4 regions of the Paenibacillus tritici genome follow, and region 2 is predicted to be linked to each of the others. Evidence: predicted binding sites of a transcription regulator. Region 2 holds the regulator's gene; each other region holds the start of a gene.

Region 1 (2,207 bases), 3.2 Mb from region 2:
ATGGTATCCAGAACCTTAGCCATTTCCGGGTGCAGCAGATCCGGATTCTCGCCTTCCACGAAGAAGGCCTCCCAGCCATTTCCGGCAAAATAGGCGGTTAACTCTTCTCTGCTCATACGGGACAGTATGGTAGGGTTGCTGATCTTGAAGCCGTTCAAATGCAGAATCGGCAGGACCGCGCCGTCTGTAATCGGGTTGATGAACCGGTTGGAGAACCATGAAGCAGCCAGAGGACCGGTTTCCGCTTCGCCGTCACCTACAACGACAGCCGAGATCAGATCAGGATTATCCAGAATTGCGCCAACACTATGTGACAGGGAGTAACCCAGCTCGCCGCCTTCATGAATCGATCCCGGTGTTTCAGGAGCAGCATGGGAGGCCACGCCGCCGGGGAAGGAGAACTGTTTGAATAATTTTGTGAGTCCAGGAATATCCTGAGTGATCTGCGGGTAGATCTCGGTGTAGGTTCCATCCAGATAAGAGTTCGAGACCATGACCTGGCCGCCGTGTCCGGGACCCTCCACATAGAACATATTCAGATCATATTTAGTAATGACGCGGTTCAGGTGGGCGTAGATAAAGTTCTGCCCCGGGATCGTTCCCCAGTGTCCGATCGGCTTCACTTTTACGTCTGCGTCCTTCAAGGGTTCTCTTAACAACGGGTTATCCTTCAAATAGAGCTGACCTACGGAGATGTAATTGGTTGCGCGCCAGTAAGCGTCAAGTTTTGCCAAATAAGTTTTAGAAGAATAATCCACCTGTGCGGTTAATAATCCCATGTCTTCCACTCCTAATTTTTGTCTTTGTATTTTGAATGTATCACTTCTACAGTTACATCATACATCGGCATTTGAGAAATTCAATCTTTTTAACAATTGATACGGTCCAATATTGTGAAATTTTGAACATAGTATGAAATCGAGAGCAATAAATTTATATATAACCTTTATTTTATAATTTATGTAAATAAATTATATTCAAATTTTCGATGAAAATGCTGCTATAGCTTCTCCCTTCTAGACATCACCATTCCGAATACGGTATCATTTTGGAATTACTTACAAATTTAAATCATAAGCATATCACCCAGCTGCTATCAGGAAGGAGATCAGATATTCGTGAGAACTTCATCCACCCCCTCCCGATCCCGTATTACGGTAAAAGTGACCCTTACAGGACTTGTCCTTCTTGCCGCAATCGGCCTGTGCCTTTGGACAGGGTTCGGTTTATTCTTTGCCAAAAGCGGATACTTTTATCAAAAAGGAATCGTCCGGGCCTTAAATGCAACCTATCAATCTGAATTTGTTATCGTGTCTAAAGAAGGATTAAATGAGGACGGGTATCAGGTGTTTAAGGCATCACCGGCGAATGACCGCAGCTTGGTATTTACGGTAAGCCGCACCAACGGCCATGTGGATGGTGGTCTTCCGCTTAGGAGACAGCTCAGCAACAATTATGAGGAAACCGCTCAAAATAAGTATTATCCTCTTCTGGTTAAGAAATATTTTGGCATTGAGCTGCAGGATATTCCTATGTCTATTTATCGGGGAACCCGTTCGTCCCGGGAGATATCTGATGAAAATTACGTAGCGGTGAACCGGGAGAATCTGGACGAGATCGCCTCCAAAGCCAAAGCATTCTTCAGTGAAGCAGAAAGCCACCGTCTAAAACAACTTTTTCTCCCGTTTTGAAGATGACCTGGGCGTTTCCTCCGAAGATGCAGGCTTAGCTATTCAGCGGCTTGAATTGCCAGGCTTTGATTTTAAAGTAGGAGAGCACTGAAAAAAAGGATTCCGGCCTTTGAGTGAAGAGGAGCTTAAACAGAAAATCGTAAGTCAGGGGGGACGGGGGATTGCCGATCGGGTGGCCTATACCTTTGATACAGAATATCCGGACTTCAGCGGGAATTTCGCAATAAAGTTTACAGGGAAAGATCTAAACAGCTTTGAAGCCTATGTGTCCGCCCACACAATAACAGCAGAGAAAAGGGAGGAAGCTCTTGCTGAAATTTATGAGGCCTACACCAGGGTGATTATGTTTATCCCTAAGCTGCCGCTTAACATGACCGCTCTTAATCTGAAGTACGAAACCAACACGGAGAAGAGTCAGTAACCCTCAAGAAAGAAGAGATAAGTAAAGTCAGCAGCCTGGTTGCCCTGAAAGAGCTGTTCAAGCACTCCCAACAAACCGTAAACCCTCGCTAAACC
Region 2 (2,207 bases):
CCTGCTCTAAGCAGCTCAGGGACACGGGCTACACCGCTGGCCAGCTTCAGGTTGCTGCCGGGATTATGTGACACGCCAACGTGATGGCGGGCCAGGATGCCGATCTCTTCATCGTTCAGATGGACACCATGCGCAATCAGCGAAGGACGGGTGAACATCCCCAGCTTCTCCAGATGCGCTACCGGACGGAGTCCGTAGTCGGCAACATTCTGCTCCACTTCATGGCGCGTCTCGGACATATGGGTGTGCATCGGGAGATCCAGATCATGCGCAGCCTCTACAAATTTCACGAAAAACTCTGGAGGACAGGTGTAAGGGGCATGCGGCGAGAGCATCGTAGTAATTCTGCCGTCGGCCTTGCCATGCCAGTCACGGGCAAATGCAATCGCCTCTGCGAGCTTGGACTTCTGCTCCTCTTCCGGGCATAGCCCGATCACGCCGCGCATCAGCACAGCCCGAATCCCGGATTGTCCGGTCACTTCTGCTACCCGGTCCATATGATCATACATATCGAGGAAAGTCGTCGTCCCGCCCTTCAGCATTTCCAGCACGGACAACGAGGTTCCCCAATATACATCATCACCAGTGAATTTCGCTTCCATCGGCCACATCTTCTCCTGCAGCCAGGTCTGAAGCACCATATCATCACCGTATCCGCGCAGCAGCGACATTGCCGTATGCCCATGGGTATTCACAAGACCCGGCATGAACAGCAGACGGCTGCCGTCCACCACCCGAGCATTCTCTTCCATGACAGGCTCAGCTTCACCTATGTAAGTAATCAGATCGTCCTCAATGGTCATATACCCGCTTAGAACCGGCTTGTCACTGCCCGGAACCAGGAAACGGCCATGCTTGATTATCGTCTTATTGCTGCTCATCTTCGGTCTCTTCCTTTCCATCATGCAAATAATAGGCCAGGCTCTGCAGATCGGTGGTAAAGTCTGCGGCATGAATCCGGATATTGGCAGGAGTCTTGAGAATAACCGGTGCGAAGTTCAGAATAGCCTCGATGCCGGAGTCTACAAGAATATCAGCTACGTTCTGGGCTTCGCTGTCCGGTACGGTAATGATCCCGATGCGGATTCCCTGGGAACGGATCGTATCGCCGAGCTCTTCCATCGGCTGCACAACCAGTGAGTTGATCTGCTGGCCCACCTTCGGCGGGTAAGCATCGAAGACGGCCGTAATCTTCATCGTATCCTTCAGATAGGCATTGTAATTGGACAAGGCATGGCCAAGATTACCGGCGCCTACCAGAGCGACGTTGATTTGCTGGTCAAGCTTCAGGATATGACGGATTTTCTCGATCAGATAGGATACATCATAACCGATGCCTTTTCTGCCGAAATCACCGAAATAAGCCAGATCCTTACGGATCTGAGCAGGGTTCAGATCAAGCTTCTGGCCCAGCTCCTGAGAAGAAACGGTTGAGATTTCGCGTTTTTGGAGATCGTTCAGGAAACGCAGGTACACTGGAAGCCTGCGGACGACAGCCTCCGATATTTTATCCGATTTCATGTTTTCTCCTCCTAAAAGTTTGGATAGCATACGCTTCCTTGTATAACTTCGCTAAACTTGCCTCGAAAGCCAATTATAGGAACCGTGCCCCGCCGCCTGCCTGACTCAGCAGCTACAGCCGGGGCGCGGATCTTCAGGTTAACCATAACTTATTCATCATATCAATAGCAGAGGAATTAGGAAACCCCGCCTTCTTCCAGCCATTCGGCGATCCTCGGGACCATCTGATCCGTCAGCATATGCTCCATCTTGGGGCCGGGCAGAGAATACAGGAAGTATTTGCCATAATAAGATTCAATGACCCTGGTATCATATACAATAACGATTCCGCGGTCCTGCGCCGTGCGGACCAGCCGCCCGAAGCCCTGCTTGAAGCGGATGACGGCCTGCGGGACGGACAGCTTCATGAACGGATTCTTCTTCTGTGCCTGGAGCAGCTCCGACTTCGCCTCAGCCAGCGGATGATTCGGCGGCTGGAACGGAAGTCTGACGATCGCCAGGCAGGTCAAGGCTTCCCCGGGGATATCCACCCCTTCCCAGAAGCTGCTGGTCCCCAGCAGCACAGAAGCCGAGCTGTCCTGGAAGCGACGGATCAGCTTGCTCCGGCTGCCGCCCTCCACCCCTTGTCCAAGCACCGCGATATCCTGCGAGGCAAGCGCCTCCTTCAGCGGATCATAGACCTGGCG
Region 3 (2,207 bases), 3.7 Mb from region 2:
GCAGACGCATCATCATTGCATCTACACCGCCGCGGAACAGCATCAGCAGCGCTGCGAGGATATACATGATCCCGATTTTTTTGTGGTCAACCGTTGTCAGCCACTCGCGCCACAGGTATCCCCATTTCTTGAAATAGGTAAGCCCTACGAGAATCCCGATGGTGGCCAGTGCAATACTGATCATGGCCCCGTATATCAAGGGTTCGCCGTGAACCTTAAATTTGTCTAAATCCATTAGGGTAGCTCCTTTCAGTGTGTTGCATCAAGCTCTTTCAGAGCTAGTGTCCTTCATGTGTACTTTCATCCACCGGTGAGCTTGGCAGCGGCTGATCGACCTCCGGATGAGGTTCGCTGTCAAATTCCGTTCCGCTGGACGGCTCGGGAGAAGGATGGATTTCTTTGTTATCCTGATGCTCCGGATTGCCGTTGTCCATATCCATCTCCTTGCCGTGACCACTCATATGCTCACTGTGGTCACCCGGTGGAGGGCTGAACTCCAGATGGGTGGAAGAATAGGTTTTGCGTCCAAGGTAGTCCGTGGCAAGCAGGCCCTTGAATTCTTCCTCAGTAAGCTTAGGAGCGGTTTCCTTCACTTCCTTGACCCAATCCTCATAACCCTTGTTACTTAAGACAAGCGCTTCAAACTCCATGTGGGCAAAGCCCTTACCGCTGAAGTTCGCATTTTTCCCGATATAAGAGCCTTCGGTATCTGCGGACAGATGAAGCGTTGTCAGCATGTCGCTCATGGCGTACTTTTGACCGGCAAGCTGTGGAATCCATAAGCTGGTAATGGTGCCGAATGAGTACATTCTGAATTCAACTGCACGATGAACCGGCATATTCACGTAGTTCACCGTCTCAATTCCTTCTTCAGGATAGCTGAAATGCCATTTCCAGTTGGAAGAGGAAGCATAGATGACCAGCGGAGTCTGATCTTTATAGTCCGCAGCCACATTCTCCACCTCAGTAGTTGTCTTGACGGTCACAACGGACAGGAAGGCTACGATAATGATCGGGATGATAATCCAGATGGCCTCCAGTACCACGTTGCCTTCCTCATGCTTAGGGATGTAATCCTCATTACTCTTCTTCGCACGATATTTCACCAGTACAAAGATGTATAGAATGTAGACAACAGCCAGAACACCAAGCATAACAATGATAGAGAGGATAATGGTGTCAGATAACGTTCTTGCAGACGGCCCCTTCGGGTTCAGAACAGCGATCGAGCTGCATCCCGGCAGGAGAAGGATCAGGCTTAGAAACAAAGCGTATAACGGTCCCTTTTTTTTCATATAGAACTCCTTCCTTCAATACTACTTTTCATTCGCCGTTCATTAACGGACTTACATTGATCTGTATCTATAGTAAGAACTACTTACCCATAATGCAAAATACATATTTTGTATAATAAGCTAATAAAGTCCTTAAAAATGGCGAACAAGTTAAATATGTGTGATCAAATTGTTACAACTACCTAAGGGTATGATAAAGATCACTGTAGTGGCGCACTTTAGCTAATTTTAAGGTTGTTCAATTTTTGTTCAATATTTCATGATTGTTATTAATTTTGTCACAATTATTTGGGGTAAAAAACCCGTAATTTAACCGCTTATCGCTTGCTGCGACAGCATTCGACGAAAAATGCCTGCTTTCTGAAAATAGTGACGAACCCTCATTTCCCATTGCAGAGAGTAACAATTTTTTAGCTTACGGTTACAATCTCTCAAATTACGTTATATCTATATGTGATAAAGTGATAGACAAATATACATAGATTGGAGACTGCTGCTGTGCGTATCAAAAAAATACTGCTGTTATTCATGTCCTTATTCCTAATTATGGGTCTTGTGCAGATCCCGGCTAACGCTGAAGGCAATAGCACTACTCTGAAGCTTGGAGTAAACGATAAATTAAGTGCGATCGAAGCTGTATCTGACAAAGGCACCTATTATGTTCCGCTGCGCTCTCTGGCGGATGAACTGAAATGGACCCTCACCGGTCTGGCTAACGGGATTCACATCTCTGGCGGCTCCGGCTCCCTGACCTTGCTGAAGAACGACGGCGGGGCTATGCTCAAAGACGGCAAAGTGGTGCCTATGAGTACATTTGTGCAGAATGGCAAGCTAATGGTTCCGCTGAAGGTCAGCGCTACTCTCGGGTATAGCATTTCCTATGCGGGGGATAAATATTTACTTCGTGTGAAG
Region 4 (2,207 bases), 250 kb from region 2:
CGCTTGCTCGGAAGCACAGATCATGCCGTTATCGAAAGTCTTCGACAGGATAAGGTCAGTAACAGCCTGATCAATGTCAGCACTCTTCTCAATGAAGGCAGGTACGTTACCAGGACCTACGCCGAGTGCCGGTTTGCCGCAGCTGTAAGCTGCCTTGACCATTGCCGATCCGCCGGTTGCCAGAATCAGCGCAACGTCCGGATTGTTCATCAATGCGTTTGTTTTATCCATTGTAGGAAGTTCAATCCATTGGATGAAGTTCTCAGGTGCGCCGGCTGCTACGCCTGCATCATGCAGAATTTTGGCTGCTGCCGCACTGCACTCTTGCGCTGACGGGTGGAAACCGAATATAATAGGGTTACGTGTCTTAGCGGAAATCAAAGCTTTAAACATCGTGGTGGATGTTGGGTTGGTTACCGGTGTGATACCCATAATGATTCCGACTGGTTCAGCAATCTTCTGGAAGCTGTCATAAGCGTTATCCTCAATAACGCCTACAGTCTTGTCGTACTTAATTCCGTGCCAGATATATTCAGTGGAGAAGATGTTCTTCGTGATTTTGTCTTCGTATACTCCGCGTCCTGTTTCTTCAACAGCCAGTTTTGCCAGGTACATATGCTTGTCGAGTCCAGCCAGTGCCATTGCATGAACGATTGTGTCTGTCTGCTCTTGATCCAGGCCCATGAACGCTTCGTGGGCTTTCTTTGCTTTATCCACCAAAACCTGAATGTACTCTTCAGCGGTGGTTTGTTTCACTTGGGCGGCGACTTCGTTTTTAACTGCCATCTCCCTCGTCCTCCTGTCAATTTTTAGGTTGTTTCTTTCTATACATTTATCTTAGCACATCCGTTTCACCTTGTATAGTGAAATCTTTCACAAAGTTTAAAGTTTTTTTTGAGTTGTTTTCAAAGCGCTTTCATTCGATCATATACCGGTATTTCTTCCATATTATATGTAATATTTAATTGATATTTGTCTGTTCTGCGAACTGCAATCCTCCAGTTCCATCTTTAGTGTGTTCATTCTCGATCCATTCTCGCTTTTCTCCCGATTGTCACCTCTAAATAATGGTAACCGTATCCAATTATTCAATAGATATTTTGCCCCCGCGTTCATCCAGGTACACTATGCCCAAATTATAAATATAAATTACAGCGAGAAGTGTAAGGATGATTGATCAAAAAACAGGAGACGGCATCGCTGCCGTCTCCTGCTTGATTATTATCGCCGGGTACTACTCCACTTTGATGGTATCGAAGAATTTCTTCTGCACCGTTGAAGCTGCGGCATCTAGCTGCGCCTTGGAGTCCGTGCCTTCCTTGGCGAACAGCTCCTGAATCACGTTGGACATCGTCGCATAGTAATCCTGGGTATTGTACTGGGCTTCAGGCTTGCCGTCCAGCAGTGCCATAATGTCCGTATTATATTGATAGACAATGTCGGAGTACTTGTCGTATACCGATTTGGTCTTCTTGCCGAACTCGGAATCCGCAGCATAGTAATCGAGCAGCGGCGGAATAAAGTATTTGCCGTCCGCCTTGCGCTGCTGCAGAATCGCATCAAGCGCCTCCAGGCCTTTGTCAGAGAAGTAATCGAAGGTAATGTATCGGAAAGCCATCTCCTGCTCATCCTTGGTGGCGTTCGGGTTAATGACCAGATAATCCCCGCCGAGTACACCGGTATGCTTGCCGCCCTTCTCAGCCGCCGGCATCGGATAAGTCAGAACATCCTCAGGCTTCAGTCCGCCCTGATTGAGCGCCTGTTCAATGACACCGTCTGATCCGGCCATAACCATCGCTGTGCGGCCCTGCTGGAAGGCGCCTACCGCATCGCCCCAGCCAAGCGCCCAGTCCTGGGGAACCGCTTTGGCTTCCCATCTCAGCTTCTTATAGAAGTCCAGCGCTTTGATACCGGCCTCGGAATTGAAGGTTGCCACTACCTTGCCGCCTTCAATCTTCTGAATCTCCCCGCCTGCTTCGAACAGGAAGTTGGTCCAGTTCCAGCCTGCTTCGTTGCCTTTCCCCATTGGAGCAATACCCGAGATTCCCTTTTTGGGATCTGCTGCTCCTTTGGCCGTGTTCAGCATATCCTCCCAGGTCCAATCCATTGCCGGGACGGCTACACCTTTGGCATCGAGCATCTTTTTGTTAATCATTGTTGTCGTGACATAACCCTTCTGCGTTACACCGTACACCTTGCCGTCAATA

What was found. Region 2 encodes Rex, which represses fermentation and respiration genes when NADH is low (regulators of the CRP and FNR family bind a similar motif). Its sites were predicted from a motif close to TTGTGAAATATTTCACAA; they were not measured.
Region 1: the regulator Rex is predicted to act here: its motif matches at 892-909, upstream of KDC22_RS01215 (phosphoketolase family protein).
Region 3: the regulator Rex is predicted to act here: its motif matches at 1,562-1,579, upstream of qoxA (cytochrome aa3 quinol oxidase subunit II).
Region 4: the regulator Rex is predicted to act here: its motif matches at 862-879, upstream of adhE (bifunctional acetaldehyde-CoA/alcohol dehydrogenase).

What each region holds. Positions count from the first base shown of each region.
Region 1 covers NZ_CP073365.1:251,356-253,562, reverse strand. The annotation lists gene KDC22_RS01215 (phosphoketolase family protein) at 1-779, opposite strand, end outside; gene KDC22_RS01210 (hypothetical protein) at 1,119-1,691, shown strand; gene KDC22_RS01205 (hypothetical protein) at 1,801-2,112, shown strand.
Region 2 covers NZ_CP073365.1:4,784,767-4,786,973, forward strand. The annotation lists gene KDC22_RS20695 (amidohydrolase) at 1-881, opposite strand, end outside; gene KDC22_RS20700 (redox-sensing transcriptional repressor Rex) at 868-1,521, opposite strand; gene dinG (ATP-dependent DNA helicase DinG) at 1,698-2,207, opposite strand, start outside.
Region 3 covers NZ_CP073365.1:1,098,932-1,101,138, forward strand. The annotation lists gene qoxB (cytochrome aa3 quinol oxidase subunit I) at 1-235, opposite strand, end outside; gene qoxA (cytochrome aa3 quinol oxidase subunit II) at 279-1,295, opposite strand; gene KDC22_RS04645 (polysaccharide deacetylase family protein) at 1,824-2,207, shown strand, end outside.
Region 4 covers NZ_CP073365.1:5,030,758-5,032,964, forward strand. The annotation lists gene adhE (bifunctional acetaldehyde-CoA/alcohol dehydrogenase) at 1-786, opposite strand, end outside; gene KDC22_RS21895 (ABC transporter substrate-binding protein) at 1,235-2,207, opposite strand, start outside.